Regions from separate parts of the Paraburkholderia caribensis genome, predicted to be linked through region 2. Evidence: predicted binding sites of a transcription regulator. Region 2 holds the regulator's gene; each other region holds the start of a gene.
What was found. The regulator LexA, encoded in region 2, represses DNA repair genes until DNA is damaged. The targets are predictions, from matches to a motif close to ACTGTATNNNNATACAGT.
Positions count from the first base shown of each region.

Region 1: the regulator LexA is predicted to act here: its motif matches at 8,165-8,182, upstream of recA (recombinase RecA).
Region 3: the regulator LexA is predicted to act here: its motif matches at 3,935-3,952, upstream of C2L66_RS04280 (PA0069 family radical SAM protein).

Region 1 covers NZ_CP026101.1:543,398-554,163, reverse strand. Annotated here, with positions in the region: gene ltrA (group II intron reverse transcriptase/maturase) at 1-118, opposite strand, end outside; gene C2L66_RS02435 (pilin) at 1,404-2,021, opposite strand; gene C2L66_RS02430 (TerC family protein) at 2,160-2,885, opposite strand; gene sucD (succinate--CoA ligase subunit alpha) at 3,045-3,926, opposite strand; gene sucC (ADP-forming succinate--CoA ligase subunit beta) at 4,041-5,210, opposite strand; gene C2L66_RS02415 (DUF2889 domain-containing protein) at 5,266-6,015, opposite strand; gene recX (recombination regulator RecX) at 6,186-6,989, opposite strand; gene recA (recombinase RecA) at 6,997-8,073, opposite strand; gene C2L66_RS02400 (response regulator) at 8,308-9,048, shown strand; gene C2L66_RS02395 (sensor histidine kinase) at 9,058-10,605, shown strand.
Region 2 covers NZ_CP026101.1:1,938,644-1,949,409, forward strand. Annotated here, with positions in the region: gene C2L66_RS08585 (PQQ-dependent sugar dehydrogenase) at 1-1,205, opposite strand, end outside; gene C2L66_RS08590 (asparaginase) at 1,514-2,539, opposite strand; gene C2L66_RS08595 (CysB family HTH-type transcriptional regulator) at 2,664-3,590, opposite strand; gene C2L66_RS08600 (sulfate/molybdate ABC transporter ATP-binding protein) at 3,667-4,725, opposite strand; gene cysW (sulfate ABC transporter permease subunit CysW) at 4,741-5,709, opposite strand; gene cysT (sulfate ABC transporter permease subunit CysT) at 5,706-6,602, opposite strand; gene C2L66_RS08615 (sulfate ABC transporter substrate-binding protein) at 6,708-7,766, opposite strand; gene lexA (transcriptional repressor LexA) at 8,112-8,762, shown strand; gene C2L66_RS41200 (hypothetical protein) at 8,790-9,134, shown strand; gene C2L66_RS08630 (DUF2939 domain-containing protein) at 9,253-9,882, shown strand; gene C2L66_RS08635 (universal stress protein) at 9,921-10,385, opposite strand; gene nodI (nodulation factor ABC transporter ATP-binding protein NodI) at 10,638-10,766, shown strand, end outside.
Region 3 covers NZ_CP026101.1:958,803-969,568, forward strand. Annotated here, with positions in the region: gene C2L66_RS04265 (acyl-CoA dehydrogenase) at 49-1,839, shown strand; gene C2L66_RS04270 (D-amino acid dehydrogenase) at 1,927-3,213, opposite strand; gene C2L66_RS04275 (Lrp/AsnC ligand binding domain-containing protein) at 3,379-3,867, shown strand; gene C2L66_RS04280 (PA0069 family radical SAM protein) at 3,979-5,133, shown strand; gene C2L66_RS04285 (NINE protein) at 5,142-5,609, opposite strand; gene rpsP (30S ribosomal protein S16) at 6,011-6,265, shown strand; gene rimM (ribosome maturation factor RimM) at 6,362-7,066, shown strand; gene trmD (tRNA (guanosine(37)-N1)-methyltransferase TrmD) at 7,092-7,859, shown strand; gene rplS (50S ribosomal protein L19) at 8,006-8,395, shown strand; gene C2L66_RS04310 (CoA pyrophosphatase) at 8,488-9,186, shown strand; gene C2L66_RS04315 (CobD/CbiB family protein) at 9,350-10,288, shown strand; gene C2L66_RS04320 (putative signal transducing protein) at 10,316-10,636, opposite strand; gene rsgA (ribosome small subunit-dependent GTPase A) at 10,648-10,766, opposite strand, start outside.

The DNA of each region.
Region 1 (10,766 bases), 1.4 Mb from region 2:
TCGCAATTCGAATCTGCATCCCTCGCACGTTCCGTTCAACCCGACGCCAATCTACGGCGTGCCAGTTGTCAGGCGCGTGGGAAAGCGCAGATCCGGTCTTTCGACCAGATACTTTCATGCTGCTCTCCTACCTTGGATTAGATCCCCGGCAGAAGGCGCATCTCCCCCAGCGGGGAAGACACACCCCGCTGGGGAACAACAGAAACCTCAATATGAGCGCATGCACTCATATCTCGGACAGAAACCACAATACGGGCGCATGCGCCCGCATCTAACCAAGTTACAGAGGGTAGTCAGCCGCCCTGCGACGGTAGACCAGACGGAAGTCTGCCCGCTTATCGCGTAGGGTAATGTCCCAACCCCTATCCGGACCATTACAGCCCGGCATTCGCTTTTTCCGTCCTCCCATACCTGCACAATCAACAGCGTCCCTTGCGGTTCGCCTGCCAGCCTGACCGCGCTGGCAACCATACAGGCTTACCACGTTCCCGGCATGTCACACGACTGACGTAGGTTCTGCCTCTTCCCCGGTGGCTGAGTGACGACGTAATCCGACGGTTGAGCGGATTAACCAGCCACGTACCTTTTGGTTAGAGCCCAATGTTCAAGCAGCTTTGGCTCCTCAGTGCTTACGAGGTTTATCAGCAGTTCACTTACATTAACCATATCAGCCAGCCTTGCTCCTCAACCCCCTTGCTGCTGGGAGTCTCCAGACCGTCTCCTCGCGGAAGCGGCCCGCCCGAAACCTCCGGGGGCTACGTTGTCAGAAGAGCTTCACACCCCACCGTTGCCAATGACGCATGTCTTCCTAGGCTACTGCTGGTCGTACAGCAGGTTCACTCCCTCGCCCAAAACCGCTGGCGAGGTAGAACAATGACACCCCGAGCTTTCGCTCGTATCGCGTAACGAACCCCTAGCCCGAAGGCGCGGGAATTACATACTCCAACTCCGCTTTGTCAGCGGAGATGAAGCCGCTGACGGGGCGGAACCTGACGGTAATCAGGTCAATGCAATGCGATGGCCGGCGAGACGTACGACCGGACATCGCTTTGGCGATCTCGGCATACCCCACCGGGTTCGCTGTCGTTACAGAAGTGCAGAGACAAACGGGCTTCGTGAGGCCCACATTGCACTTTTCGCAGCTGGTCAGACTCTTAAAGACGTCTCCAAACACCGCTAGTCGATGTCCCTTACGTTGGGACTGCCCGGACACGAGCGTGCGTGTCGCACCAACCGGCGCACTATACAAAAAAATCCTTACGCTGTGCGCCGGCTCGGCGGAAATAACCCGGAATCCGGCCGCAGCATGGAAACTTTTGCCGCGATCTTTGATGCGGGTTCGGTTTATACCTGGCTCATGCCGGACTCATGCCCGGTTTACGTCGTGACATCCCCACGCGAGCTTAGCTGCGGCATTCGGGCGGCGCGAGATTTCCCGGCAGGGTCGGTGCATCGGCGGGCAACGGTCCTGCTCCCGGAGCCGGCAACGACGAAGCAGCCTTGCCGCCTGCGAAGCATTCCCACGTGATGGTCCCTTTCTGCGCCGCGCCTTTCGTCAGCGCGACGCGGGCTGTGGGCGTGTCGGCGCTGTCGGGCGCGGACGGCACGAACACGATGGTGTTCGCGCCTTCGTCCGACACGCGCGCCGTGAACGCGACGGTAATCTGGCCAGTGTCGTCGTCGATATGGATGGACTGCACGTTGCGCGTGGCGGGCGGCGACGTATAGCCGCTGCCAAACGCGTTGCCGCTGCCGGCGTTCTCGCCGACGGTCAACTGCGCCGCCGACGCCAGCGACAATCCTTCGCCGACGCGGCTGCGCGCGAGATAGTCCTGATACGCGGGAATCGCATACGCGGCGATCACGCCGACGATGGCCAGCACGATCATCAGTTCGATCAGTGTAAAGCCCCACCAGCGCCTGACGCGGGCGAGCGGGCCAAGCCGCGGGCGCGGCGCGTGGGCGCGCAGCCAGGGCGCACAAAACGTGGACAACGAAGCAACGGCAACGATAGCGGTCATCTGCAGACTCCTCAAAACGAAAGCGCCTGTCCCGGGAATCAGGACAGGCGCTTCGATCGTAGCGAGCCGCGAATCGCGCGGGCAGTCGGCCGAATGGCTAATGGTGCACGGGCGGATGGATCGGTAAAGTGACTGCGGTCAATGCGTTCCAGGCGGCGTATTGCCCGCAATGCGGCTGGCGTTGCGACGCTTGAGCGCGTAGCCGAGGATCACGACGAACAGCGCGCAAGCGATGCTCATGCCGTACTCGGCAACAGGCGTATCGAGCACGGGCCAACGGTCGCCCGCCGGGTCGTTGACGATGAGCCCGCCCGCGATCCAGCCGAGCAGCGCGCCACCCAGCGTAATGACGACGGGGTAACGGTCCAGAAGCTTGAGCACGAGCTGGCTGCCCCAGACGATCAGCGGAATGCTGACGATCAGCCCGAACACGACGAGGGCGATGCGGTGATGCGGTTCGGCAGCCTCGGCAGCGCCCGCGATCGCGATCACGTTGTCGAGGCTCATCACGGCGTCGGCCACGATGATCGTCTTGATGGCCGTGACCAGCTTGTCGGCGGGTTTGACATTCGCGTGCGCATCGGGCGCGGGCGCGAGCAGGCGCACGCCGATCCACAGCAGCAACAGGCCGCCCGCGAACTTGAGCAACGGCACGTCGAGCAGCGCGACGGCAAACGCAATCAGCGCGACGCGCAACAGGATTGCGCCCAGCGTCCCCCACAGCACGCCTTTCGTGCGCTGCGCGGGCGGGAGGTTGCGGCAGGCGAGCGCGATCACGACTGCGTTGTCGCCACCCAGCAGGATGTCGATGACGATGATCTGGAAGACGGCGCCCCAATGGAGCGTGGTGAGGAATTCGAGCATGGAAAGCAGGATAGAAGGTAGCGAAAGCGAACGGCAACAAAAAGCGAGGCAGCAATTGCTCGCTCCCTCGCTTGTCGTCGCGTCTTACGAAAGGCCTTCGTAAGAGTATCAAAAAACGTCAGCAATAGCCGACGTTTCTTGAGCTTATCGCAACACTTCTTACAGCATCGCCTTCAGAAGACGCGCCATTTCCGACGGGTTCTTCGTGACCTTGATACCGCATGCGTCCATGATTTCCAGCTTGGCATCTGCCGTGTCCGCACCGCCCGAGATCAGCGCGCCGGCGTGGCCCATGCGCTTGCCCGGAGGCGCCGTGACACCGGCGATGAAGCCAACCACCGGCTTCTTCATGTTGTCCTTGATCCAGTACGCAGCGTTCGCTTCGTCCGGACCGCCGATTTCGCCGATCATGATCACGGCGTCCGTATCCGGATCGTCGTTGAACATCTTCATGACGTCGATGTGCTTCAGACCGTTGATCGGGTCGCCGCCGATACCGACTGCCGACGACTGGCCGAGGCCGATCGCCGTCAGCTGGCCGACTGCTTCATACGTCAGCGTGCCCGAACGCGACACGACGCCGATGCGGCCCTTGCGGTGGATGTGACCCGGCATGATGCCGATCTTCAGTTCGTCCGGCGTGATCGTGCCCGGGCAGTTCGGTCCGAGGAGCAACGTCTTGCGGCCTTCGCGGCGCATACGGTCCTTGACTTCGATCATGTCGCGAACGGGGATGCCTTCCGTGATACAGATCGCGAGATCGAGATCGGCTTCGACGGCTTCCCAGATTGCAGCAGCGGCGCCTGCGGGCGGCACGTAGATGACCGAGACGGTCGCGCCCGTTTCTTCCTTGGCTTCCTTCACGCTAGCGTAGATAGGAATGCCTTCGAAGTCTTCGCCAGCCTTCTTCGGGTTCACGCCCGCGACGAATGCTTCGCGGCCGTTTGCGTATTCACGGCATGCGCGCGTGTGGAACTGACCGGTCTTGCCGGTGATGCCCTGCGTGATGACCTTGGTGTCTTTGTTGATCAGAATCGACATGTATTGACCTCTGTTCGTTTGGTGGCGCGCTCAACGCGTCCCGCGCGGCAAATAGCGTTTGCCCGCGACGCTCGCGCGCCGCCATTCGTAATCCGGTGATATGCGCCGGGGCGATCAGGCCTTGCCTGCGGCAGCCGCGACAACCTTCTGCGCAGCTTCTTCCATGCTGTCTGCCGAGATGATCGGCAGGCCGGAGTCGGCCAGCATCTTCTTGCCGAGGTCTTCGTTCGTGCCCTTCATGCGCACGACGAGCGGCACTTGCAGATCGACCGCCTTCGAAGCCGCGATCACGCCTTCCGCGATCACGTCGCAACGCATGATGCCGCCGAAGATGTTGACGAGAATCGCCGTCAGGTTCGGGTTCTTCAGCATCAGCTTGAACGCTTCCGTGACCTTCTCGGTCGTCGCACCACCGCCGACGTCCAGGAAGTTCGCCGGCTCGCCGCCGAACAGCTTGATCGTGTCCATCGTCGCCATCGCCAGACCGGCGCCGTTCACCAGACAGCCGATGTTGCCGTCGAGCGAGATGTACGCGAGATCGAACTTCGACGCTTCGACTTCAGCCGGATCTTCTTCGTCCAGATCGCGGTAAGCGACGATTTCCGGATGACGGAACAGTGCGTTCGAATCGAAGTTGAACTTGGCGTCCAGCGCGATAACCTTGCCGTCGCCCGTCAGGATCAGCGGGTTGATTTCGGCCAGCGATGCGTCCGTTTCCCAGAATGCCTTGTACAGGCCTTGCAGGATCGCGCGCGCTTGCGGGATCGATGCGTCGGGCACGCCGATCTTCTTCGCGAGATCGTCTGCTTCGGCGTCTTTCAGACCCGTCGACGGATCGACCGCGATCTTGTGGATCAGCTCGGGCGTCTTTTCCGCGACTTCTTCGACGTCCATGCCGCCTTCGCTCGACGCCATCACGACGATCTTTTGCGAAACGCGATCGATCACGAGACCGACATACAGTTCCTTCTTGATGTCAGCGCCTTCTTCGATCAGCAGGCGATTCACCTTCTGGCCTTCCGGGCCCGTCTGGTGCGTGACGAGTTGCATGCCGAGGATCTGGTTCGAGTACTCGCGAACCTGGTCCAGCGACTTCGCGACCTTCACGCCGCCACCCTTGCCACGGCCACCCGCGTGGATCTGAGCCTTGACGACCCACACCGGGCCGCCGAGCTCTTCAGCGGCCTTGACCGCATCGTCCACCGAGAAGACCGGCTTGCCGCGCGGTACCGCGACTCCGAATTTCCGCAGGATTTCCTTACCCTGGTACTCGTGAATCTTCATGCGTGATTCCCTTCAGTCTGAGAGTTGGATTGAACTTCGCTTCCGGCTGGACCGCTTACTCGGGACGCGCCGTCTTCACGGCCTGTCCGTCGGGTGCGGCATCCGCGCGATCCGCTGAACGCGGCGCGTGGCCGTACCAGCGCGGATAAAACTGTCGCACCGCCTCACCGTCGAACCGCAGCGCATGGCAGCGGCCCAACTGGAATGGCGGTTTGTCGTTTGATTGCTCGCTCGCCTGTTCGCTTGCTTGCCCGCTTGAAGCGTTGTCTTGGGCGTCTTGTCCCGTGCTGCCCTGCGTGCCTCGGGTTGAACCGTCTGCCGATCCACTGCGTGAACCTGCGTGCTCCTCGCTTCCTGGCCTGCCTTTGTCGGTATTCCACACGTCGCCCGCGAACGCCTGGATGGCGGCAGTCGGCAGAACTGCGCACAACTCGGTGAGATGCGTGCAACCTGTCGTGCCGGCCAGCAAACGGGCAGCATCGCGACGAAAGTTTTGCAACAGATTGAGCCCGATGAGGGCGCGATAGGCGGGATTGGAGGCTTCACACAGACCGGGATACGGAACCCAGTCGGACGACGCTTCAGCGTCGACGACATTGAGCTTGCGATCGATCGTGATGCGGAGCCAGAGTTCATGGATCGGCGAGCCGTTCGGCCGGACACCCGACGCAAGCGCCACGTCACGTGGCTTGTCGTCGGTGAGGCATGCCTCGATATCCCACAGGCCATCTTCACGCTCGTATGCGTCCGCTCGGATTGCGCGGCGATGGCGCAACTGTCGGGACACTGGCGGGGAGAGCGGCATGCGAGAACAAAGGCCGGATTTAAGAACCGTTGAATTTTAGCATACTGGGTATTTGAGACCGCCCGAAGCCCGCACAGGCTTGATGGGAGAGGGTTTTAGCGATCTTGAGGATGGCGTTTCGGCGAGGCGTTTCGTGCAGTGCGTCATTTTCTTGCGCGCCGCACGCTGCCCTACTCGGACGACCACTCTTCGTCGATACCCTTGAGAATCTTCCCGATGATTCCCTGAGAAAAACCTCGTGTGGCAAGAAAGCGCGCCTGCTTTGCGCGCTCGCTGGGCGTTTCGGGCAACGTGCCAAACTTTTTGCGCCAGACGGCCTGAGCCCGCGCAAGTTCGGTTCCACGCAACTGCGCGCTCACCTCTTCGACCAACTCCTGTCCGACCGAATGACGCTTGAGTTCATTGACGATGCGGCCCGCGCCCATGCGCGACGCACGCCGATTCAGCAGGCTTTCCGCGAAACGGGAATCCGACAACCAGCCTTCGCTTTCGAGCGAGTCCAGCAATGCGTCGATTGATTCGCCCTCTTCCGCGTACGGCGAGAGCTTGCGCGACAACTCCGCGCGACTGTACTCGCGGCGCGAAAGATAGCCGAGCGCACGGCCTTTGAGAGAGCGCGCGGGACGTTGTGAAGCGCGGGTCGCTGTATCGGCGGGTTTGCCGGGTTTGCCTTCGCCTGGCTGGCGACGCGAGCGCGTGTAGGTGACTTCTACGCTACCGGCATCCGCATCCGGGCGTTCACGCGAAGCGGGAGTCAGGCCCGCGGCACGATCGTGAGCATCGAACGATTCGAATGGATCGAAGCTGTCGGATGAGCTGTCGGACGACGAGTCGTTTGAAAACGATGCTGATCGAGAAACAGACGGGCTTGAAGATGAGCGTGACGACGATTCGAATACATCGTCGTCACGCGGGCCGCCCGTGCCGCGTCCTGCGCCCGTAGTCGAGGAAGCAGAGCGACCCTTGTGTATCACGCGACGATTACTCCTCTTCGCCCACTTCCTCGTCGGCGCTGACGGCAGCGCCCGCCGGCATGGCATTCACGCCCAGCGATTCACGGATACGGTTTTCGATCTCGCGTGCAATGTCCGGATTCTCGCGCAGGAATTCACGCGCGTTGTCCTTGCCTTGGCCAATGCGTTCGCCGCTGTAGCTGTACCAGGCGCCCGCCTTGTCGACGATCTTGGCCTGCACGCCGAGGTCGATGATTTCGCCCTGACGCGAGATGCCTTCGCCGTAGAGAATGTCGAAGATGGCTTCGCGGAACGGCGGCGACACCTTGTTCTTCACGACCTTCACGCGCGTTTCGTTGCCGATCACTTCGTCGTTCTTCTTGATCGAACCGATGCGGCGAATGTCGAGACGCACCGATGCGTAGAACTTCAGCGCGTTACCACCCGTGGTGGTTTCCGGGTTGCCGAACATCACGCCGATCTTCATACGGATCTGGTTGATGAAAATCACGAGGCAGTTCGTACGCTTGATCGTGCCCGTCAGCTTGCGCAGCGCCTGCGACATCAGACGCGCCTGCAGACCCGGCAGCGAATCGCCCATTTCACCTTCGATTTCGGCCTTCGGCACCAGCGCCGCAACCGAGTCGATCACGATCATGTCGATCGAACCCGAACGCACCAGCGCGTCCGCGATTTCGAGCGCCTGTTCGCCCGTGTCTGGCTGCGAGACCAGCAGGTCGCTGACGTTCACACCGAGCTTTTGCGCGTATTGAATATCAAGCGCGTGTTCCGCGTCGATGAACGCCGCCGTGCCGCCGATCTTCTGCATTTCGGCGATGACCTGCAGCGTCAGCGTGGTTTTACCCGACGATTCCGGCCCGTAGATTTCCACCACACGGCCACGCGGCAGACCGCCAACGCCCAGCGCGATGTCGAGGCCCAGCGATCCCGTGGAGACCACCTGGATATCTTCGACTGCCTCACCCTGGCCGAGCCGCATGACCGACCCTTTGCCGAACTGCTTTTCGATCTGCGCAAGCGCGGCCGCGAGTGCCTTGCTCTTTTCCGCAGTCAGTCCAGCCGAGCCTTTCTTGCTTTCTTCCATGAATCGTCCTTTGCTATGATGAACGGCGTCTGAGGCAGGTGTGCAGGCCGTTGTAAACCCGGTTCGACCAACCAGCACGCTAAACGCAGACACTGTATAAAAAAACAGTAGTCTTGGCAAGCCCGATTCACATGCGGACGTCCACATGTGCAAACGGACAACACCGACTACCAACAAATTTTTCGGAGACGCTGTGCGCCGGAGCGCCCCGGTGCCGGCCGGGCAGGGCGCATCATGCGAATTCTCATTGCCGAAGACGACAGCATACTCGCGGACGGTCTCGTCCGATCACTCCGCCAATCGGCATACGCCGTTGACCATGTGAAGACGGGAGCCGAAGCGGATACCGCGTTGTCGATGCAGACTTTCGACCTCGTCATCCTCGATCTCGGACTGCCGAAAATGTCCGGCCTCGAAGTACTGCGTCGCCTGCGCGCGCGCAATTCGAACGTGCCCGTACTGATCCTGACGGCAGCCGACAGCGTCGACGAGCGCGTCAAAGGCCTCGATCTCGGCGCCGACGATTACATGGCCAAGCCCTTCGCGCTGAACGAGCTCGAAGCCCGCGTGCGCGCCCTCACGCGCCGCGGCGCGGGCGGCGGCCCGACCGTCGTCAAGCACGGCTCGCTGTCGTTCGATCAGGTCGGCCGGATTGCCTATGCCAATGAGCAGGTTATCGATCTGTCCGCGCGTGAGCTAGGATTGCTCGAAGTCCTGTTGCAGCGGATCGGGCGGCTGGTATCGAAGGAACAGCTGGTCGATCACTTGTGCGAATGGGGCGAAGAGGTCAGCAACAACGCGATCGAAGTCTACGTGCACCGGCTGCGCAAGAAGATCGAACCGAGCGGCGTGCGCATCATCACCGTGCGCGGGTTGGGTTACTGTCTGGAGAAGGCCGCGCCGCAGACGCCGGCGCAGCAGTCCGAGCCGTCCGACGCGCCCGCTGCCATGCCCGCAAGCCACTACTTCAAGTAAAGGCGTTCCATGTCCGTCCGCGCACCGCGCGCCACGGCGCACGCGGCGGATCTCGACGAAGTCCGCGACGCGCGCTACGCGAATCCTTTCGCGCCGCCCGATGAATCCGAGGCGGCTGCGGAGACGCGTCCGCGTTCGCTGTTCGGCGAAATCCTCGACTGGATGCTCGCGCCGTTGCTGCTGCTCTGGCCGATGAGTCTTGCCGTCACTTATCTGGTGGCGAAATCGATTGCGAACGGACCGTTCGATCGCGCGCTCGAAACCGACGCCTACGTGCTCGCGCGGCAGATTCACCCCGTCAATGGCATCGCCGAACTGACGCTGCCCGATTCGACGCGTGATTTTCTTCGTGCCGACAATATAGATAGCGTGTTCTATCAGGTGCTCGGCACGCGTGGCGAGCTGGTCGCGGGCGACCGCGACATGCCGCTGCCGCGTGAGGAAGACCGGCCTCAGCCGGGCATCGTCGAATTTCGCGACGACATGCTGCGCGGCAACGACATTCGCGTCGCGTACACGACCGTCGAGTTTCCGCAGACGCCAGGCGCGCAGCCGGTGCTCGTGCAGGTAGCCGAAACGCTCGACAAACGCAGCGCGCTCGCCAACGACATCATCAAGGGCGTGATCCTGCCGCAGTTCGTGATCCTCCCGCTCGCGATCCTGCTCGTGTGGTTCGGGCTGTCGCGCGGTCTCGCTCCGCTGCACGCGCTACAGGCGCACATCCGCGCGCGGCGCCCCGACGACCTGTCGCCGCTCGAAGCACGCCGCGCGCCGCCGGAAATCGAGCCGCTGGTCACGTCGTTCAATGATCTGCTGACGCGTCTCGAACAGAACATGGAACTGCAAAAGCGCTTCATCGCCGATGCCGCGCATCAGATGAAGACGCCGCTTGCGGGCTTGCGCACGCAAGCCGAGCTGGCGCTGCGGCAGGAGGCGTCGGCGGAAGTGCATCGCTCGCTCGAGCAGATCGCGACGAGTTCGGAGCACGCCGCGCGGCTCGTCACGCAGCTGCTTGCGCTCGCGCGCGCGGAAAACCGCATGTCCGGCCAGATATTCACGCCCGTCGAGATTGGCGACGTTGCCCGCAGCGCCGTGCGCGACTGGGTCCAGCCCGCGCTCGCCAAGCAGATGGATCTCGGCTACGAAGGCCCGGAATCGCCCGACGAGGCGATTGAAGTAGAAGGCAACCCCGTGATGTTGCGCGAGATGCTGTCGAACCTGATCGACAACGCGATCCGCTACACGCCCGCCGGTGGACGGATCACCGTGAGGGTGCGGCGCGACGATGCGGCCCGCATGGCTCATCTGGAGGTCGAGGACACAGGCCTCGGCATTCCGGCCGCCGAGCGCGAACGCGTAGTCGAGCGCTTCTACCGCATTCTCGGGCGCGAAGGCGACGGCAGCGGGCTGGGCCTCGCGATCGTCCGCGAAATCGCGACCATGCACGGCGGCACGCTTTCGATCGAGGACAACGTCTATCAGACGTCGCCGCGCCTCGCCGGAACGCTGGTTCGTGTCAGTTTGAGGATGATGGACCCTGTACGGGACTTACCCTAATCCGTCAGTTTCACGCATTTCTGTCAGCCATCACATCACACCGGTTTCGTCGCCATAAGCCCCGTGATAGCCGACATTGCACGCATTAAGCCCGACATTCCGCGATTTCCGACACTCTTAAACAAACCCTTCCCGAGTCAGAACGCCGTAAGTTTCCGCTC
Region 2 (10,766 bases):
GACCCATCCTGCAACTGCTGCACATCGGCGGGACGTCCCATGTACTCACCATTCGGCGTCAACCAACCTTCCGCGAAAACTTCGGTCTCCCCGACCGAGCCGTCATCCTTGACAGCCGTGAACATGATGCGCGCACCAACCGGCTTCGTGCGATTCCACGAACCATGCTCCGCATCGAAGATGCCGCCCCGATACTTCTCCGGAAACATCTTGCCCGTATAGAACGACATGCCGAGATCCGCCGCGTGCGCCGCGTATTCGACCACCGGGAACACCACGCCCGCAGGCGGCGTCTGGTCCTTGTATTCCTCCGTGCGCACATGCCCGCCGCCATACCATGGGAATCCGTAGTTCGCGCCCGCCTTCGTCGCGTGATTCAGTTCGCCAGGCGGGATGTCGTCGCCCATGCCGTCCACCTGGTTGTCGGTGAACCACAACGACTTGTCCTTCGGATTGAAATCGAGGCCCACCGAATTACGCACCCCATGGGCATACACTTCGCGATTCTTGCCGTTCTGATCAAGGCGGATGATGCCCGCGAGTCCATTCCTGTCGAGCTCGGCGAGCTTGTCCTTGGGCGGCACGTTCCACGGCTGGCCGAGCGCGATGTACAGCTTCTTGTCAGGCCCGACGCGGCAATAGCGCGCCCCATGGTTGAAGCTCTCGAACTGCGGCGGAATCAGCTTGCCCTGCGGCACGACGACAGCGGCGGCCACGTCCGGACCGCCCTCGCCGAAGAACTGCGCGGCAGGGAACGCCAGCACGCGGTTCTGCTCGACGATGTACAGCACGCCATCCGGCGAGAAACACACCGCGTTCGGCACCTTGAACGTAACCGAACTCGCGAACTGGACCACGTCGTCAGCAACGCGCCGCTTGGTCCGGTCCGTCACCTGCCACACGCGATCCTTGCGCGTGCCGACGAACACCACGCCCGTCGACGGCTCGATCGTCATCGCGCGCGCCTCGGGCACGACGGCATACAGTTCGATCTTGAAGCCGGGCGGCAGCTTGATCGCCTTCAGGTTCTCGCGCAGCGCGTCGGCGCGCGAACCCGTCTGCGGCACCGTTTCGGCTGGTTTCGTGTTGCCCGTGGTCTTGAAGTTCGACAACGTCTCCACGTTGTCCTGTGCGGCGTAAGCAGCGGGCAGGATCGCGAAGGCTGCGCCGACGGCGAGCGGCAAAAGCTTCAGGGATGCGTTCATCGGACTGTCTCCTGTCATTCTGATGCGGTTCGTTGAACCTGCAACGACGGGTACTCGAAAGACATGAACGGAATTGGTGCAACGTGGGACGGCATCGCAAGCCGTTGCAAGTGCAACGGAACCCGTTTGCCATGCCGTCTGAAGCTGTGCGCCGGGCTACTGACTGTTATAGACGATCTTCAGGCAAACGTCTGAACGAATGCCTGCCGCGCGGCATTCGCGAAGCAGGCTTTCAGGCGAGGGAATGTGAGCGCGCGACGCGTGATATCCGCAAGGAACGATCGCGTCGTCTTGTGATGCGGAAGAAATCAGTACGTATCGAAGACTTGCTGCAATGCAGCGGGCGTCGTATGGCCCGCCGCAAGCGCCAGCATCAGCAGCACGCGCGCCTTGTACGGATTGAGCGCGCCTGCCGTGACGAAGCCAAGCGCATCGTCGGCGGCTGCACCGTTGCGCATCACGTGCCCCGAACCGACACGCGACGACCGCACGATTGCAACGCCGCTGGCCGCCGCCTCGGCGAGCGCCGTCTGCACCGTCGCGTGAATCGAGCCGTTGCCCGTGCCTGCGACCACGATGCCCTTCACGCCCGCCGAAACGAGCGCATCAACGGCCACGCGCGACACGCCCGCATAGCTCGTCACGACCTCGACCAACGGCCATGCCGCGCTGTTCGAATCGACCACGAATGGCGTCGCTCCCGTATGCGGCCGCACGACGCTGCGCTGAAACTCGACGCGCCCGTCCTGCACCCAGCCGAGCGCGCCGATTTCCGGTGACTGGAACGCATCGACGGCATACGTGCTCGTCTTCACGACGTCGCGCGCGCTGTGAATGCGGTTGTTGAACGCGACCAGCACGCCCTGCCCGCGCGCCTTGGCGCTTCCCGCGACGATCGCGGCGTTGAGCAGATTCAGCGGGCCGTCGGCCGACAGCGCCGACGACGGCCGCATCGCCGCCGTCAGCACGACGGGCTTGTCGCTCTTGACGCTCAGATGCAACAGGTAAGCGGTTTCTTCGAGCGTATCGGTGCCATGCGTGACAACCACGCCGTCGACTTTATCGGAAGCCAGCAGCGTATTGATGCGCTGCGCAAGCGTGCCCCACAGCGCGAGCGCCATGTCCTTGCTGTCGACGCTCGCGACCTGCTCGGCCTGCACGTTCGCGACGCCGGCCAGCGACGGCACAGCGGCCAGCAACTGCCCGACGCCGACGACGCCCGCCTGATAACCCGATGTATTGGTCGCGTCGGGCGCGGCGCCCGCGATCGTGCCGCCCGTTGCGAGCACGGCGATGCGCGGCAGCGCGCGCGATGAAGAAGTAGAAGTATTCATGGCGGCGATTGTAAGCGATGCGCCCGCCGCCGCCATCGATGAAAACGCGAGCCTCTATATGAAGCGCGCCATACGGCTCGCCGTACGGCTCGCCATATTGCTCGCGTGCAAACGCCCCGCTATCTCAGGCCGCTTCGCGCAACTGGCTCGCGATATCCGCTTCGTGCAGTTGCGGCGCGAACATCTCGATCAGCCGGTACGCATAGGCACGCAGGAACGCGCCCTTGCGCAAGCCCACGCGCGTCGTGCTCGCTTCGAACAGATGCTGCGTGTCGAGCGCGACGAGTTCGGTGTCGCGCTTCGGATCGAAGGCCATCGCCGCGACGATGCCGATGCCCATGCCGAGTTCGACGTACGTCTTGATCACGTCGGCGTCGATAGCCGTCAACACGACGTCGGGCAGCGCGCCTGCCTTCGCGAACGCCTGGTCGATGTGCGAGCGGCCCGTGAAATCCTGGTCGTACGTGACGATCGGATACTCGGCGATCTCTTCCAGCGTGATATTTTCGCGGCCCACCAGCGGATGCCCCTTCGGCACGACCACGACGTGATGCCACGAATAGCACGGGAACGTCACGATGTCGGGATAGCGGTCGAGCGCTTCCGTCGAGATGCCGATGTCGGCCTCGCCGTTGATGATCATCTGCGCGATCTGCTGCGGGTTGCCCTGGCGCAGCGCGAGATGCACCTTCGGATACACCGAGGTGAACTGGCGCACCACCTTCGGCAGTGCGTACCGCGCCTGCGTGTGCGTCGTCGCGACGACGAGGTGGCCGTTGTCCTGATCGGCATACTGGCGCGCGACGCGGCGCAGGTTCTCCGCGTCGAGCAGCATCCGCTCGATCAGCTGATGCACGGCCTTGCCCGGCTCCGTCAGCCCCGTCAGGCGCTTGCCGCGCCGGATGAAAATGTCGACGCCCAGTTCGTCCTCGAGATCCTTGATCTGCTTCGAGACGCCCGACTGCGACGTGTACAGCACGTTCGCGACTTCCGTCAGGTTCATGTTCTGCCGCACGGCTTCGCGCACGAAGCGCAACTGCTGGAAATTCATATCGATGTCTCCGGTTCGGCCAGAGTAGGTTTGTTGTTCAATGCCTGGTTTGAAACGACGCTGCCTGGCGCGCCTTTCAATGCGCAGGGAAGACACGCAACGCGCGCGGCACGGCCGTCACGCCGTCGCCGACAGCGAGCTGCAACTCGCGCCATGCCTCGCGATCCAGTTCCGCTTCGAGCACGTGACCTGCACGCCCTTCCAGCTCGACACGCACCGAGCCGCCGAGCGGCACCACGCGCCGCACGCCGACGACGATGCCGTCGCGATGCCCCGACGCCTGCGGGTACAGCACGAGATCGTGCGGGCGCACATAGGCGAACGCCGGGCCCTGGAAGTTCGCTTCGATCGCGATCGGCTGCGCGGCGCCATCGACGACAAAACCCTTGCCGTCGACGCTGCCATGCAGCCGGTTCGCCGCGCCGAGAAACTCATAGACAAACGAGGTCTGCGGATGATCGTAGACGTCCTGCGGGCTGCCCACCTGCTCGACGTGCCCGTGATTCAGCACGACGATGCGGTCCGCGACTTCGAGCGCTTCTTCCTGGTCATGCGTGACGAAGATCGTCGAAATATGCAGGTCGTCGTGCAGGCGGCGCAGCCAGCTGCGCAGTTCCTTGCGCACCTTCGCGTCGAGCGCGCCGAACGGCTCGTCGAGCAGCAGCACTTTGGGCTCGACGGCCAATGCGCGCGCCAGCGCGATACGCTGCCGCTGGCCGCCCGACAGTTCCGACGGATAGCGTTGCGCGAGCCAGTCGAGCTGCACGAGCTTCAGCAGTTCGTGCACCTTCTCGCGGATCACGGCTTCGGACGGGCGCTCTTTACGCGGCTTCACGCGCAGGCCGAACGCAACGTTCTCGAACACCGTCATGTGACGGAACAGCGCGTAATGCTGGAACACGAAGCCGACGTTGCGCTCGCGCGCGCCCACTTCTGCGACATCCTGGCCTTGCAGCACGACCTGGCCGGCGTCCGCGTATTCGAGGCCCGCGATCACGCGCAGCAAGGTGGTCTTGCCACAGCCCGAGGGTCCAAGCAGCGCGACGAGCTCGCCCGGCGGAAAATCGAGCGAGACGTTGTCGAGCGCGGTGAAGTCGCCAAAGCGCTTTTGCAGATTGCGTACGGTGATGCCCATCTTTGACAACTCTCCTTACTGGACCGATTGTGCGGCGGTATTGGTCGACTGCGTGGACGGCTTGCTGACGGGACCGGCATGCGCAGGCACGTCGCGCGCGCTCGCCAGTTCCGCCGACATGTGGCGCTCGGCGAGCAGCTTCAGGCCGAGCGTGACGAGCGCGAGCAACGCGAGCACCGACGCCACGGCGAAGGCCGCCGAAAAGTTATATTCGTTGTAGAGAATCTCGACGTGCAGCGGCATCGTGTCCGTCTGTCCCCGGATGTGGCCCGACACCACCGACACCGCGCCGAACTCGCCCATCGCCCGCGCGTTGCACAGGATCACGCCATACAGCAGACCCCATTTGACGTTCGGCAGCGTGACGCGCCGGAAAATCTGCCAGCCCGACGCGCCGAGCACGTGCGCCGCCTCTTCCTCGTCGTTACCTTGCGCCTGCATCAGCGGAATCAGCTCGCGTGCGACGAACGGGAACGTGACGAAGATCGTCGCGAGCACGATGCCCGGCACCGCGAAGATGATCTGCACGTTGTGATCGGCGAGCCACGGTCCGAACCAGCCCTGCGCACCGAACATCAGCACGTAGATCAGACCCGAGATCACGGGCGACACCGAGAACGGCAGGTCGATCAATGTTGTCAGCAGCGCCTTGCCGCGGAACTCGAACTTGGCGATACACCACGATGCGGCAAGACCGAACACGAGATTCAGCGGCACCGCGATCGCGGCCGTCAGCAGCGTCAGCTTGATCGCGGAAACGGCGTCGGGATCGGCGAGCGACTCGAAGTAGAACGCCACGCCCTTGCTGAGCGCCTGATAAAACACGGCAACGAGCGGCAGCGCGAGGAACAGCGCGAGAAACAGCAGCGCGATGCCCGTCAGTATCCAGCGCACGGCGCGCGGTTCGGTCACCGGGTCGGGGCGGCGCACGGCGTTGGCGTTGCCTGCGCCCGAGCCGGAAAGCACGACGGTATCCTGGCTCATTGCGCACCTCCCGTCAGCGCAGCCGACGACACCGCGGGCACGGCAGGCGCCGTGCGGCCGCGCGTCGTGCGCCGCTGCAGATACCACTGCAGCGTGTTGATCAGCAGCAGCATCAGGAACGACACCACCAGCATCACGACAGCCAGCGCCGTCGCACCCGCGTAATCGTATTGTTCGAGCTTGGTGATGATGAGCAGCGACGTGATCTCCGACTTCATCGGCACGTTGCCCGCGATGAAGATCACCGAGCCGTATTCGCCCAGGGCGCGCGCGAACGCCAACGCAAAACCCGTCAGCAGCGCGGGAAACACGCTGGGAAACACGACGCGCCGGAACGTCAGCCAGCGCGACGCGCCCAGGCACGCAGCCGCCTCTTCCTGCTCGCGCTCGAACTCTTCGAGCACGGGCTGCACGGTCCGCACGACGAACGGCAAGCCGATGAAGGTCAGCGCAACCAGCACGCCCGCCGGCGTGAACGCGATCTTGATGCCGAGCGGTTCGAGAAACTGGCCGACCCAGCCATTGCCGGAATAGATCGCCGCGAGCGAGATGCCGGCGACCGAGGTAGGCAGCGCAAACGGCAGATCGACGACCGCGTCGACTAGGCGCTTGAACGGAAACTTGTAGCGCACCAGCACCCAGGCGACCAGAAAGCCGAACACCGCGTTGATCAGCGCGCCGCCTAGCGCCGAGAAAAACGTCAGCCGGTACGACGCGAGCACGCGTGGCGACGTGACGGCGCGCACGAACTGGCTCCAGTCGAGCGTGGCCGTCTTGAGAAAAGTGGCCGCGAGCGGGATCAGCACCACGAGGCTCAGATACGCCAGCGTGATGCCGAGCGTCAGGCCGAAGCCCGGTATCGCGCTCGGCTTGCGAAAGGTCAACGTCGTCATGCGAAAGCTCTTTCAGGTGTTATGCGTTGCAACGCGTGCCGTCGCACCATTGCCGAAAGCGCGCCCGAAGGCGCGCCTTTGTTCAAACATGGCCGCTGTGTGGTTTCACTGCGGCTGGTAGATCGAATCGAACACGCCGCCATCGGCAAAGTGCGTCTTCTGCGCATTCGTCCAGCCGCCGAACGAATCGTCGACCGTGTACAGCTTCAGCTTCGGAAACTTCTCGGTCAGCGCTGCCGGTACCTTGTTCGAACGCGGACGGTAGAAGTTCTTCGCGGCGATCTCCTGACCTTCCTCGCTGTAGAGGAAGTTCAGATACGCGTCGGCGAGCTTGCGCGAGCCGTGCTTGTCGACCACCTTGTCCACCACGGCGACGGGCGGCTCGGCCAGAATGCTCGCCGACGGCACGACGATCTCGAACTTGTCGGTGCCGAATTCCTTCACCGACAGGAACGCCTCGTTTTCCCATGCGATCAGCACGTCGCCGATGCCGCGCTGCACGAAGCTCGTCGTCGCGCCACGCGCGCCGGAGTCGAGCACGCCCGCGTTCTTATAGAGCTTCGACACGAATTCCTTGGCCTTCTGGTCGTTGCCGCCCGGCAGATGCGCCGCGTACGCCCATGCCGCCAGATAGTTCCAGCGCGCGCCGCCCGACGTCTTCGGGTTCGGTGTCACGATCGACACGCCCGGCTTCACCAGATCGTCCCAATCCTTGATGTGCTTCGGGTTGCCCTTGCGCACGAGGAACACGATCGTCGACGTGTACGGCGACGCGTTGTCGGGCAGGCGCTTCTGCCAGTCCTTGTTGACGAGGCCCTTGTTGGCGAGCGCGTCGATGTCGTAAGCGAGCGCGAGCGTCACGACGTCGGCCTGCAGGCCATCCAGCACCGAACGCGCCTGCGCGCCGGAGCCGCCATGCGACTGCTTGAAGGTGACCGATTCACCCGTCTTCGCCTTCCATTCCTTGCCGAACGCCTGATTGACGTCCTGATAGAGCTCGCGGGTCGGATCGTAGGAAACGTTCAGCAGCGTCGTGTCCGCGTGCGCCTGCGCGATCATCCCGACCGCCGACGCGGCGCCCAGTGCGAGCGCTGCGACCAACCGCTTCGCGCTGCCGCGCGTTGCCTTCCGTGCTTCTGCCAACCCCGTGATCCGAATGCCCATCGACCTTCTCCGTCTTGTTGGTGTGACTGCCTGTTTTCCGCTGATTGCCGCGATTCGCTGCTGCGCAAGCGGCAAGCGCCTCTGCCGCTGCGCGGGCGTTGCTGCTGCATCAACGGAGGCCAGTCTATCCAGGCGGCTTCATCATTAAAAATAATGTTTCTTCATTTTTTAATACGCAATAGTGGTAAAGGAATGATTTGCCTCCGCGAGCACGTCCATTTCGCCGCTTCAGCGCCGTCTTTCGACGTTCACACGACACCCGCAGCGACGAACTTAAAGTAAAGCTTGAAATGCGCCGGATACTGTATAAAAATACAGTCACCTGTCTATCCATACAGTGGCGCCATGACCAAACTCACCGCACGTCAGCAACAGGTTTTCGAACTGATCCGCCGCGCCATCGAGCGCACGGGCTTCCCGCCCACGCGGGCCGAGATCGCCGCCGAACTCGGCTTCAGCTCGGCGAACTCGGCGGAAGAGCACCTGAGAGCGCTGGCGCGCAAGGGCGTGATCGAGCTTGCGGCGGGCGCGTCGCGCGGCATCCGCCTGCTCGCGGGCCAGGACGATTCCCCGCACCAGTTCACGCTGCCGCACGCGAGCATCATGCAGTTGTCGCTGCCGCTCGTGGGCCGCGTGGCAGCCGGTAGCCCGATCCTCGCGCAAGAACACATCTCGCAGACTTACACCTGCGACCCGTCGCTGTTCTCGAGCAAGCCCGACTACCTGCTGAAGGTGCGCGGGCTGTCGATGCGCGACGCGGGCATCTTCGACGGTGACCTGCTCGCCGTGCAGAAAAAGAGCGAAGCAAAAGACGGCCAGATCATCATCGCGCGTCTGGGTGACGACGTGACCGTGAAGCGCCTGAAGCGCCGGCCCAACGGCATCGAGTTGATCGCCGAGAACCCCGATTACGAAAACATTTTTGTTCAGGCCGGCAGCGCGGAGTTCGCGCTGGAAGGCATCGCGGTCGGGTTGATCCGGCCGACGGAATTCTAATTAGCTGAACACTGTCTGGAGAGACTCATGGAACGCCTTGCCCGCTTGCTGCCCTTTCGCCAGTTCGGTCGTCTGCGCCATCTGCGCGAGCTTGTCCCTTGTGGTTCGCTGACGGCGCTTGCGTCGAATGTCGCGGGCCGCACGGCATCGCTGTTCGATGACGAACCTCAGTCGTTGCCGTCCGCGCAACCGGCGTTCGCTCGCGTGTCGCTGAACTCGGGCCTCAATGCGGAACCGGCACGGCGCGCACCCGTCCGGGTCTACCACGGGCCGTCGCGGCTCATCATGGTCGGCACCGTAGACGCTGTCTGCAACATGATCGATCGCGCCATTGCCGAGCAAGGCGATCAACTGACCCAGCAGGCCGCGTGAGCGCGCCGCTTGCGTCTGATATCGAAGCGGTGAAACGCTTGCTTGCAAACTCGCGGGATCGTTTCGGTGCCGATCGGGTCCACACCTGATCGATACTGAAAACGGAGCGTTCCGCACAATGGCAGGTCTGGTACGGATGCAAGGCCGCGTGGGTCGGCCAATTCTGATCGCGTTGATCGCGATCGTCGTCGTGGCGGCCCTGGGTTATGCGTACGCATCGCCGTATATCGCGCTCGACCGGCTCAAACGCGCCGCCGATTCCCGCGATGTCGAAACGGTCAATGCGTACGTCGACTACCCGGCGCTACGCGACAGTCTCAAGCTACAGGTCACAGGGTTGCTGACGCGGCGGCTCGACGTGCAGCACAACGGCAATCCGCTCGCGGCGATTGGCGCGATGATCGGTGTTGCATTGATTGGTCCGCTTGTCGATGCCTATGCGACGCCGGACGGTGTCGCCGCGTTGCTCAACGGTATGCCGCCGCGCGGCGAACCGGGCGAGCGCCCGCCTCCGCCGCCGGCCGCGCAGACAGACAACCCGCCGCAAACGCCGCCGCCCGCAGCGGGCCAGGCTAACGCCAACAGCAAGACGCCGCCGCAGCCGCCGCAAACCACGGCGGGATATCGCGGCGTCAACGAATTCGTCGTGAGCTATCAGCACGGTGTCGGCGACACGCGCTATGCGGCGATCTTCCGTCGCCAGGGACTGTTCACGTGGAAGCTGTCAGCCGTCGATCTGAACGGCTGACGCGCCATCACATCGCTGCTCGCCATCAGGCGGCTGTGTCAGGCAGCCGCCTGCTCCTCTTCAGCCGCCGACGAACACGCGACCAGAATGCTGCACGACACGCGGTCCAGCAGCGGCGTATTACCCGCGCCCATCCACCAGCGCGACAGTCCCGTGCGGCAGCGATGCCCGACCACCACGAGATCGGCGTGCAACTCGTTCGCTAGCGACGCAATTTCGTCGATGGGATGGCCGAACGCGAAATGCCCCGTCGCCTTCACGCCACGTTCCGTGAGCCAGTCGACGCCCTCCTGCAGGATTTCACGCGCGGTTTTTTCGAAGCTGCCGCATGCGACGTCCGTCAGCAGGCCTGCGCTTTGCGCGATGCTCGAACGCATGTCGACCACCGACAGCAAATGCGTCTCCGCGCCCAGATCGAGCGCCAGATTCGCGCCGCAACGCAATGCCTTGCGGCCTTCACGCGAGCCGTCGTAGCACAGCAGAATCTTGTTGTAGCTCGCCATTTCGCTTCCCCCTTGCCCGCGACTATCGCGGTCTCATCTGAATCATGGTGCGCCGCAATTCGACACGCAAGGGATGGAAAACGCTAAGTGCGGTGAGCCGCGCACTCAGCCATGACGCGGTGCAAGATCGTGCATGCAATCGCCAGCGATGCGCATTCATGCGCCAAACGCGGTGCGCACGATGCCCTAGAATAGGCAGCCGCCTCCGCTTTGCACCCAACAGGCACCTATTCAGGGAGCATCCTTCTTCGTATGTCTGAAGCTGCAATCGAATTTCATCAGGTCGAAAAGCGCTACGGCGAGAAAACTGTCGTCGACGGCTTGTCGTTTCATGTGCGCCCGGGCGAATGCTTCGGACTGCTCGGTCCCAATGGCGCGGGC
Region 3 (10,766 bases), 980 kb from region 2:
GTTGAATCCAGCGCCTCTTTTTTCATCGGAGTCAGGGAGGAGACACACATGAGCTACACGGCACCCATCAAGGACATGATGTTCGCGATGCAGGAACTGGCCGGACTGGATGACATCGCCGCGCTGCCCGGCTTTGACGATGCAAACGCTGAAACCGCGCAAGCCGTGCTCGAAGAATCCGCGAAGCTGTGCGGGGAAGTGCTGGCGCCGCTGAACGTCGAAGGCGACAGGAACCCGAGCAGCTGGAAAGACGGCCACGTCACGGCGACGCCCGGTTTCGCCGATGCATTCCGCCAGTTCGCCGCAGGCGGCTGGCAGGGCGTGCAGCATCCCGTCGAATACGAAGGCCAGGGCTTGCCGAAGCTGATCGCAACGGCCTGTATCGAGATGCTGAACGCGTCGAACCTGTCGTTCGCGCTGTGCCCGCTGCTGACGGATGGCGCGATCGAGGCGCTGCTCACGGCAGGCAGCGACGCCCAGAAAAAGACCTACGTGCCGAAGCTGATTTCCGGCGAATGGACGGGCACGATGAACCTCACCGAGCCGCAGGCGGGCTCCGATCTCGCGCTGGTGCGCACGCGCGCCGAGCCGCAGGGCGACGGTTCGTTCAAGCTGTTCGGCACGAAGATTTTCATCACGTGGGGCGAGCACGACATGGCGGACAACATCGTCCACCTCGTGCTCGCGCGTACGCCGGATGCGCCCGAGGGCGTGAAGGGCATTTCGCTGTTCGTCGTGCCGAAGTTTCTCGTCAACGAGGACGGCTCGCTGGGCGAGCGTAACGACGTGCATTGCGTGTCGATCGAACACAAGCTCGGGATCAAGGCGAGCCCGACGGCCATGCTTCAGTTCGGTGATCACGGTGGCGCAATCGGTCACCTGATCGGTGAAGAGAATCGCGGCCTCGAATACATGTTCATCATGATGAACGCGGCGCGGTTTGCGGTCGGCATGCAGGGCGTGGCGATATCGGATCGTGCGTACCAGAAGGCGGTTGCGTACGCGAAGGAGCGCGTGCAGAGCCGGCCGGTTGACGGCTCCGCGAAGCAGGCCGTGTCGATCATTCATCATCCCGACGTGCGCCGCATGCTGTCGACGATGCGCGCACTCACGGAAGGCTCGCGCGCGCTGGCCTACGTCGCGGCCTCGCACAGCGATCTCGCGCACCGCCATCCCGACGAGGCAAAGCGTGCGGAGCATCAGGCGATCTACGAATACCTGGTGCCGATCGTGAAGGGCTGGAGCACGGAGCTGTCGGTGGATGTGACGAGCCTCGGCGTGCAGGTGCATGGCGGCATGGGCTTCATCGAGGAAACGGGGGCGGCGCAGTACTATCGCGACGCGCGCATCCTGCCGATCTACGAAGGCACGACGGCCATCCAGGCGAACGATCTCGTCGGCCGCAAGACGGTGCGTGACGGCGGCGCGGTCGCAAAAGCACTGCTGGCGCAGATTGCGCAGACGGTCGAAGCGCTCAAGCAGCACAAGGGCGCAGCGTTCGATTCGATGCAGACACATCTGTCACTCGGACACGACGCGCTGCAATCGGCCGTGGCGTATGTCGTCGGGAATGCGAAGCGCGATCCGAATGCGGTATTCGCGGGCAGCGTGCCGTATCTGAAGCTTGCGGGCATCGTGCTGGGCGGCTGGCAGATGGCGCGCGCGATGCTGGCGGCGCACGAGAAGCACGCGCAGGACGCGTCGTTTTATAGCGCGAAGATCGCGACCGCGCAGTTCTTCGCGGAACATGTGCTGCCGCAGGCGGTGGCGTTAGAAGCGTCGATCACCAGCGCGAAGGGCGGCGAGGGCGTGCTCGCGCTGTCCGAAGATCAGTTCTGACGACGCCCCATTCGCGTCACGTCGAAAACCAAAGCAGAAAAAACAACGGCGCCGTGAGGCGCCGTTGCTGTATCCGGGAGAAGCGAATCAGGCGTAAGCCGGACGCGTCTGCCCCGTCGTCTCGCCGAGATAGCGATGCACCGACAGATCGCCGGACTGGATCGCCGGACGCTTGCCCGAGATCAGGTCGGCGAGCAGTTGGCCTGAGCCGCACGACATCGTCCAGCCGAGCGTGCCGTGTCCCGTGTTCAGGAACAGGTTCGACACGGGCGTGCGGCCGACGATCGGCGTGCCGTCCGGCGTCATCGGGCGCAGGCCCGTCCAGAACGTTGCCTTCGACGTATCGCCGCCGCCGGGGAACAGGTCGTTCACGCACATTTCGAGCGTCTCGCGGCGCGCCTGCTTCAGCTTCTTGTCGAAACCCACGATCTCCGCCATCCCGCCGACGCGGATCCGGTCGTCGAAACGCGTAATCGCGATCTTGTACGTCTCGTCGAGCACCGTCGAGACGGGCGCCGACTCGGGATTGACGATAGGCGCGGTGATCGAGTAGCCCTTGAGCGGATACACGGGAATCTTGACGACGCCCGACAGGAACTTCGTCGAGTAAGAACCCAGCGCGACGACGAAGCTGTCCGCGCGCACCATCTCGCTGCCGCACTTCACGCCGGCGATGCGCTCGCCTTCCAGCGCCAGGGCGTCGATCGGCGTGTTGTAGCGGAACTTGACGCCCAACTGTTCAGCGAGCGCGGCAAGACGCGTCGTGAACAACTGGCAGTCGCCCGTTTCGTCGCCCGGCAGACGCAGGCCGCCCGTCAGCTTGTGCGCTGTCGCGGCGAGGGCGGGTTCGGCACGCGCGAGATCGCCCGGCATCAGCAGTTCGTACGGCACGTTCGCATCCTCGAGCACGGCGATGTCCTTCGCCGCGCCATCGAGTTGCTGTTGCGTGCGGAACAGTTGCAGCGTGCCGCCCGTGCGCCCTTCGTACTGGATGCCCGTTTCGGCGCGCAGCGCCTGCAGGCAATCACGGCTGTATTCGGCGAGACGCACCATGCGGCCCTTGTTGACGGCATAGCGCGCGGACGTGCAGTTCTGCAGCATCTGCCACATCCATTGCAGCTGAAACTGCGTGCCGTCGAGCCGGATGGCGAGCGGCGCGTGTTTCTGGAACATCCATTTGACGGCCTTCAGCGGCACGCCCGGCGCCGCCCACGGCGCAGCGTAGCCCGGCGAAATCTGGCCGGCGTTGGCAAAGCTGGTTTCGAGCGCAGGGCCCGCTTCGCGGTCGATCACGGTGACTTCGTGTCCCGCGCGCGCAAGATAATAGGCGGTCGTAACCCCAACGACGCCACTGCCCAGAACGACGACTCGCATAGCTGCTCCTAAAGGTCGGAAGGCTCGCAGCGTGGTGGAAAACCCCGTTCTTCGCGTTTTTGTTCGATAGACGAGGTGGTTTGCCGCATGCCTAGTGTTAACCGCTATACTATTTGCGTCGAGGTAGGTTTTGTTATTGTATTTTTCAGATTTTCAGTAAAAACCATGCGTACACAGCGTCAGCCCGTTCGAGCGCTCGACAAACTCGATCACAAGATCCTGAAAATCCTCCAGCAGGATGGCCGGATCGCCATGAAGGAACTGGCCGAGCAGGTGGGTCTTTCCGTGACGCCGTGCATCGAGCGCGTCAAGCGCATGGAGCGCGACGGCGTCATTACGGGCTATCACGCGCGCGTGAATCCGGCGGAACTGGGCGCGGCATTGCTGGTGTTCGTCGAGATCACGCTCGATCACAAGAGCGGCAACATGTTCGACCAGTTCCGGCGCGAAGTGCAGAAGATTCCCGAGGTGCTCGAATGCCATCTCGTGTCGGGCGATTTCGACTATCTGATCAAGGCGCGCATCGGCGAAATGGCCGACTACCGAAAGCTGCTTGGCGACATACTCCTGCAACTGCCGGGCGCGGTGCAGTCGAAAAGCTATGTCGTGATGGAAGAAATCAAGGAAACGCTGAACATTGCTGTAGGCGAGTGACGCTTACGGCGTGACTCGCGCAAGGCCGAACCGGCCGCTCAAGTCACGCTCGACAAAAGCTGTAAACACTGTATATTTGTACAGTATTCAGCATTGCTTTTGCCGTGTGCCGTGACCGACTACGATCGAGACATTCCCGAATTTCCAATCGCGCCGCCCGCTCCGCGCAAGGGGCGCGGCGCGGTCACGAATGTGCAGGGCCGCTACGAAGTGGACCAGCGCGAGGCCGTCGACGACGGCTGGATCGCGCCGTCGGAAGAGGAAAGCGGGCGTCCCGCGTTGCGCACGCAGCTATTCGAGGAACGCGCCAAAAGCATCCTCACGCACAACCAGTCGCCCGATATTCCGTTCAGCGTGTCGCTGAATCCGTATCGCGGGTGCGAGCATGGCTGTATCTATTGCTTCGCGCGGCCTACGCACAGTTATCTTGGCCTGTCGCCGGGCCTCGACTTCGAAAGCCGGATCTACGCAAAGGTCAACGCGCCGGAACTGCTCGCGCGTGAAATGGCGAAGAAATCCTATGTGCCGGAGCCGATCGCGCTGGGCGTGAATACGGACGCATGGCAACCCGTCGAACGGGATCTCAAGCTGACGCGGCGCGTGATCCAGGTCTTGAGCGAGCACAACCAGGCGTTCGCCGCGATCACCAAGAACTCGCTGATCGAGCGCGATATCGATCTGCTGGCGCCGATGGCCGCGAAAGGGCTGATGATGGCGGCCATCACCATTACGACGCTCGACGCCGACATCGCTCGCACGCTGGAGCCGCGCGCTGCCACGCCCGCGCGGCGGCTCAGGACGATTCGCGCGTTGAGCGAGGCGGGCATCCCGGTGGGTGTGAGCATTGCGCCCGTAATTCCGTTCGTCACCGAGCAGGATATGGAGCGCGTGCTGGAGGCCTGCGCGGAAGCGGGCGCGACGAGCGCGAGCTATATCGTGTTGCGTCTGCCTTGGGAAGTTGCGCCGCTCTTCAAGGGGTGGCTGGAAGCGCATTTCCCCGACCGCGCCGAGCGCGTGATGAATCGCGTGCGCGACATGCGCGGCGGCAAGGACTACGACGCGTCGTTTTCGACGCGTATGAAAGGCGAGGGGCTATGGGCTGATCTGCTCAAGCAGCGTTTTGCGAACGCGGTACGGCGGCTTGGTCTCAATGCGCGCAATCACGGCATTCTCGACATGTCGCATTTCAAGCGCGCCGAGTCACCCAAACCGCGTAAGCCGGCTACGCCGGACACGCCGGACACGCCTCAATTGAGTCTTTTCTGAATGCGACCTTATTGCGAGATCGCTTTTGCGGCCTCGACTTGCGATTCGAAGTAGGTCTGGAACGACAGCGCGAGTCCCGTCATTAGCAGGAATGCGCCGATCAGCAGCGAAAAGATCACGACGAAGATAACGGTCCAGCCGGAGCGGCTCTGCTGGCCGGTGTCGGCGTTGAACTGGGCGTCCCATTTTTCGTCGGGGCGCAGGCCGTAGACGATCGCCGCGAGGAAAGCCGCCAGCATCGACACGGCACCGGGAAAGGCGAGCGCCCAGCCCATGATCGCGGCGCGTTCGGTGGCGGCGAGCAGCATGAAGCCAGGAATGCCGATGATCGTCCCAACGAGGTGCGCCCAACCCCACACGTCGCGCAAACCGTACAGATAGAAGCGGTGCGCGCCGAGCGTGCCGAAGAAGAAAGCGAGCGCGGCGGTGAGGGTCTTCGAGCGAAAGCGCGAGTGATGCGTAGCGACGGTGGCCATGAGCGTGAGCGACAGGGTGACGGACGGCTTCTGAGGCTGCGGAATCCACGCACAGCCGTCGCGCATTCTACGCTGGCCGCATTGCGCGCGGCACTTGTGGAAACTTATGCCGGCATTCCGCGGTGGGGCGGCGCGAAGCGGATGTGACCCGGAAACGGAAACGGCGCGCAGGCGCAGCGTGGCATCCGCGCGACGGTGCCCTGACATATAGGCAAAATCGCATCAGCAAGCGCCTCATGTCGCTCCCATCGTGCTTGTACGGGCCCATGTGGCCTGGCCATCGAGGCTTGCCCGCAGCGTCCCGGCTCAGTTTATCCCGCTAAGTGTTTGTTGTGCTTTCGGTTTCCGGCTATAATCGCGTGTTTCAGTAGTTTCGAACCCCGGTTTTCAAGGATTCTAGTATGGTCATCATCCGCTTGGCTCGTGGCGGCTCGAAGAAGCGCCCTTTCTACAACATCGTCGCAACCGATTCGCGTAACCGTCGTGACGGCCGCTTCATCGAGCGCGTTGGTTTCTACAACCCGGTCGCCACGAAGGGTGAGTCGCTGCGTATCGCTCAAGACCGCCTGACGTACTGGCAAGGCGTTGGCGCGCAACTGTCGCCGACCGTCCAGCGTCTGGTGAAGGAAGCGCAAAAGGCGCAACCGGCTGCTTAAGTGCAGTGTTACGGTACATCGTCGGCTCGTGCGGCAGTGGTTCTGCGCGAGTCCGAGGTGTGCAGGTTTGACGTATGCAGGGCTTGAGGTTCGCTGATGTCGGAGCGTGATTCGGATAGTTCAGGACGCGCCAAGGCGAAAACACAGCCTGGCGCGCGAGCGTCGTTTGGCGCGTTTGTCCGCAAGCCGGTCGAACGGGCCGCGGCGAATGCCGCAACGGCCGAAGCTGCGCAAGGCATGCAGGCTGAATCGGCGGAAAGCTGGCCCGACGACGCTGTCGAAGTCGGCGCAATCGTCGATGCATACGGTCTCAAAGGCTGGGTGAAGGTGGCCGCGCATGCGGACGCCGGTCAGGGCGGCGACGCCTTGCTCAGTGCCAAACGCTGGTGGCTCGAGAAGGGCCGCGAGCGCAAATCGGCGCCCCGCCTGCAGTCCAAGGTTCATGGCGACAGCATCGTTGCGCAACTCGGCGGCCTGGCTGACCGGGATGCTGCATTCGCGATGCGTGGCCATCGCGTCTACGTGCGTCGCAGCGATTTCCCTGCGCTCGGAACCGACGAATTCTACTGGGTCGACCTGCTGGGCCTCGATGTTGTGAACGAGGCGGGGGTCGAACTCGGCAAGGTTGCAGATCTGATCGACAACGGTGCGCAGTCGGTGTTGCGCATCGAATATCCGGCTACCGGGAAAGACGGCGAGCCGGTCACCGGCGAGCGCCTGATCCCGTTCGTCGGCGTCTTCATCAAAACGGTAGATCAGGCGGCGAAGAAGATCATCGTCGACTGGGAAGCCGATTACTAAAACATTTCGCTTTACGGAGAGAGCGATGCAGTTCGATATCGTTACGCTCTTTCCTGACATGTTTCGCGCGCTGACCGACTGGGGTATTACGAGCCGTGCGGCGAAGCAGGAGCGATATGGGTTGCGCACGTGGAATCCGCGTGATTTCACAACCGACAACTACCGCACGATCGACGATCGCCCGTACGGCGGCGGCCCCGGCATGGTGATGCTGGCCAAGCCGCTGGAAGACGCGATCGGCGCCGCGAAGGCGGCGCAGGCGGAGCAGGGCATCGAAGGCGCGCGCGTCGTGATGATGTCGCCGCAAGGCGCCACGCTCAATCACGACAAGGTCATGCGCTTTGCCGCCGAGCCTGGTCTGATTTTGCTGTGCGGGCGCTACGAAGCGATCGATCAACGTCTGATCGACCGCGTCGTCGACGAAGAAGTCAGCCTCGGCGACTTCGTGCTGTCGGGTGGGGAGTTGCCGGCCATGGCGTTGATCGATGCCGTCGTGCGTCATCTGCCGGGTGTGCTGAATGATGCACAATCGGCGGTGCAGGACAGTTTCGTCGATGGCTTGCTCGATTGCCCGCACTACACGCGTCCCGAGGAATACGACGGCGTGCGTGTGCCGGATGTGCTGCTCGGCGGCCATCATGCGGAAATCGAGTTGTGGCGGCGGCGCGAAGCGTTGCGCAATACGCTGGTCAAGCGGCCCGATCTGATCGTTCAGGCCAGAAAGAACAAGTTGTTGAGCCGTGCCGACGAGGCGTGGCTCGCAAATCTCGCCAAGGAAGCAGCGAAGCATTGAGCTTCGCGCAACGAAGCGGGGTCAAGGCGGAGCCGTCCATGCGTGGCCGGTTCCAGATGTGAACCCATCCTCTATCGGGGCCGTAGCCGAACGCGCGCAGCGCGAGGCAGGTACGAACGCCGACAAGATGGCAACAGGAGTCAGTAATGAATCTGATTGCAAAACTCGAGCAGGAAGAAATCGAGCGCGCGCTCGCAGGCAAAACCATCCCCGAATTCGCTCCCGGCGATACGGTGATCGTCAGCGTCAACGTGGTTGAAGGTAACCGCAAGCGCGTTCAGGCTTACGAAGGCGTCGTGATCGCGAAGCGTAATCGTGGCCTCAATTCGTCGTTCATCGTCCGCAAGATTTCGTCGGGCGAAGGCGTCGAGCGTACGTTCCAGACGTATTCGCCGCTGCTGGCAAGCATCGTCGTCAAGCGTCGTGGCGATGTGCGTCGTGCGAAGCTGTACTACCTGCGCGAACGTTCGGGCAAGTCGGCTCGAATCAAAGAAAAGCTGGTGTCGAAAGACCGCGCTGCAGCTGCTCAAGAGTAAAAGCTGTAAGAAAAAGCACCCTCCGCGGGTGCTTTTTTGTTTGCCAGGTCAAAATAGAGTCGTGTCCACTCGCGCTCGTTTCGAGACTTCCATTGACCGCGCCTTCCCGTCCCTCCCGTCCCGTTTTTGATCCCGAAAGCTTGCCTGTTGAACCGGCGGATATCGATCTGCCTGCCATCGCGCCAGAGCGCCTGACGCCGGACGGCCTGCGCGCACGCTTCGAGCAAAACGTGCCATGGGAGCAGGAGACGCGCGAAGTGCGGTGGCGCGAAACAGGCGATCCCCGCGTCGCCGCCGTGCTGGTGGCGCTCGTCGTGCGTGACGGCGGCTTGACCGTGCTGCTCACGCAGCGCACCGCGCATCTGAACGATCACGCGGGGCAGGTGAGTTTCCCCGGCGGCCGTCACGAGCCTCACGACGCCACCACGACGGCAACTGCCTTGCGCGAAGCGCAGGAAGAAGTCGGCCTCGATCCGTCGCGCGTCGAGGTGCTGGGCGCGTTGCCCGAATACCTGACGGGCACGGGTTTTCGCGTGACGCCCGTGGTCGGTCTCGTGCATCCGCCGTTCACAGTGCAGGCAGATACGTTCGAGGTAGCGGAGATTTTCGAAGTCCCACTAGGCTTTTTGATGGACCCGAAGAATCACGAGGTCCGCGTGCTGAGTTGGGAAGGCGGCGAGCGTCGTTTTTTTGCAATGCCGTATCCGCGCGGCGAGGTAGGCGGCGATTACTTCATCTGGGGCGCAACGGCGGGCATGTTGCGCAATTTCTATCGCTTCCTCGCCGCATGATGCGTAGCCGCGCGATCGGCATCCAGGGCCGCTTCATTACGTTTGTATTGCAGCCGCTCAGCCTCATCAGACCCTGTGCTATCGTTATGGCCAATTCCGCTCATCGGACCGGATCGGCCGGCAAGAACCGCCCGGTAAGAACTCGAATAGCACGGCGTCTCGCATGACTTTTTTCTCCGTATTGTTGGCCCTCATCATCGAACAGATGCGCGCGCTGTCGCCGAACAATCCGGTGTCGGCGCTCCTTCAATACCATGCGGAATCGACGGCGCACGGCTTCGATGCCGGCAAGGAGAAGCACGGCATCCTCGCGTGGCTGGTCGTCGTGCTGCCGTGGACGCTCGTCACCGGCCTGATCTATTTCGTGCTGTACGAGATCCACTTCGTGCTCGCGTTCCTCTGGAACGTTGCGGTGCTGTACTTCACGCTCGGCTTTCGCCAGTTCAGCCACTACTTCACCGACATCCATCTGTCGCTGAACAACGATGACGTGCCGCGCGCGCGTGAAATTCTCAATGAGTGGACGGGCCTCGATACCGTCGATATGCCCGTCAGCGAAATCGTCCGGCACACGCTGATTCATGCCGTCGTCGCATCGCATCGGCATGTGTTCGGCGTGTTCTTCTGGTTCCTGATTCCTGTCGGTCCGGCGGGCGCGGTGCTGTATCGCACGGCTGAGTATCTGGCGCGCACCTGGTCGAAGCCTGTCGACGACCGGACGGCTGCGTTCTCCACCTTCGCGCAACGCGCGTTCTTCGTGATCGACTGGATTCCGTCGCGTCTGACTTCGATGGGCTTTGCGATCGTCGGCAACTTCGAAGACGCGATCTACGCGTGGCGCAACCATGCGCGCCAATGGCCCGACCCGAACGACGGCGTGCTGCTCGCCGCCGGCAGCGGCGCGCTGGGTGCGCGTCTCGCGGGCCCGCTCGCTGAGGTATCGAGCCTCGACGCGCTGGCAACGGGCGACGGCGGCCCGATGCCCGTCGGCGACGACTGCACGCCGCGCACGCTGCAATCGGCGGTGGGCCTGGTATGGCGGGCTGTGATCCTGTGGATGATCCTGCTGCTGATGCTGACGATCGCCGTCTGGCTCGCCTGAGCGCCGGCTTTCCCTTAAACAGGCGTTTCACCCGTCCAGCGGATCGCGCGCCGTTCCGCAATTCCAGCACACGGTGAACTGCGCTTCGAGCAGTTCGCCGCACTGTGCGCAGCGCCAGCTGGGCGCGCCGATGGCCGGTCCGCTGCGCGCCGCATCGATCAACTTCCTCGCCAATGCTTCGTCGCGTTCGTCGACGAGCCATAACTCGGGCGCGCACTGATCCGCCGGAATCTCGCCGATCGCGCCGCTCAGATAGCGGTTATGCAATTCGCACGCAATACCCGCCGCTGCCAGCACGTTGATCCAATGCTGCCCAATCACGACGTTGGGCGCGTGCATGAGCTTCATCATGATTGCTGTCAACGGACGATCTGGCTTGCCTCATGTACGAGCTGCGCGTAGAGCGCGTGCCGTTCCTTCGCGATGCGGCCATCGGCGACGGCTTCGAGGATCGCGCAACCGGGCTCATGCAGATGGT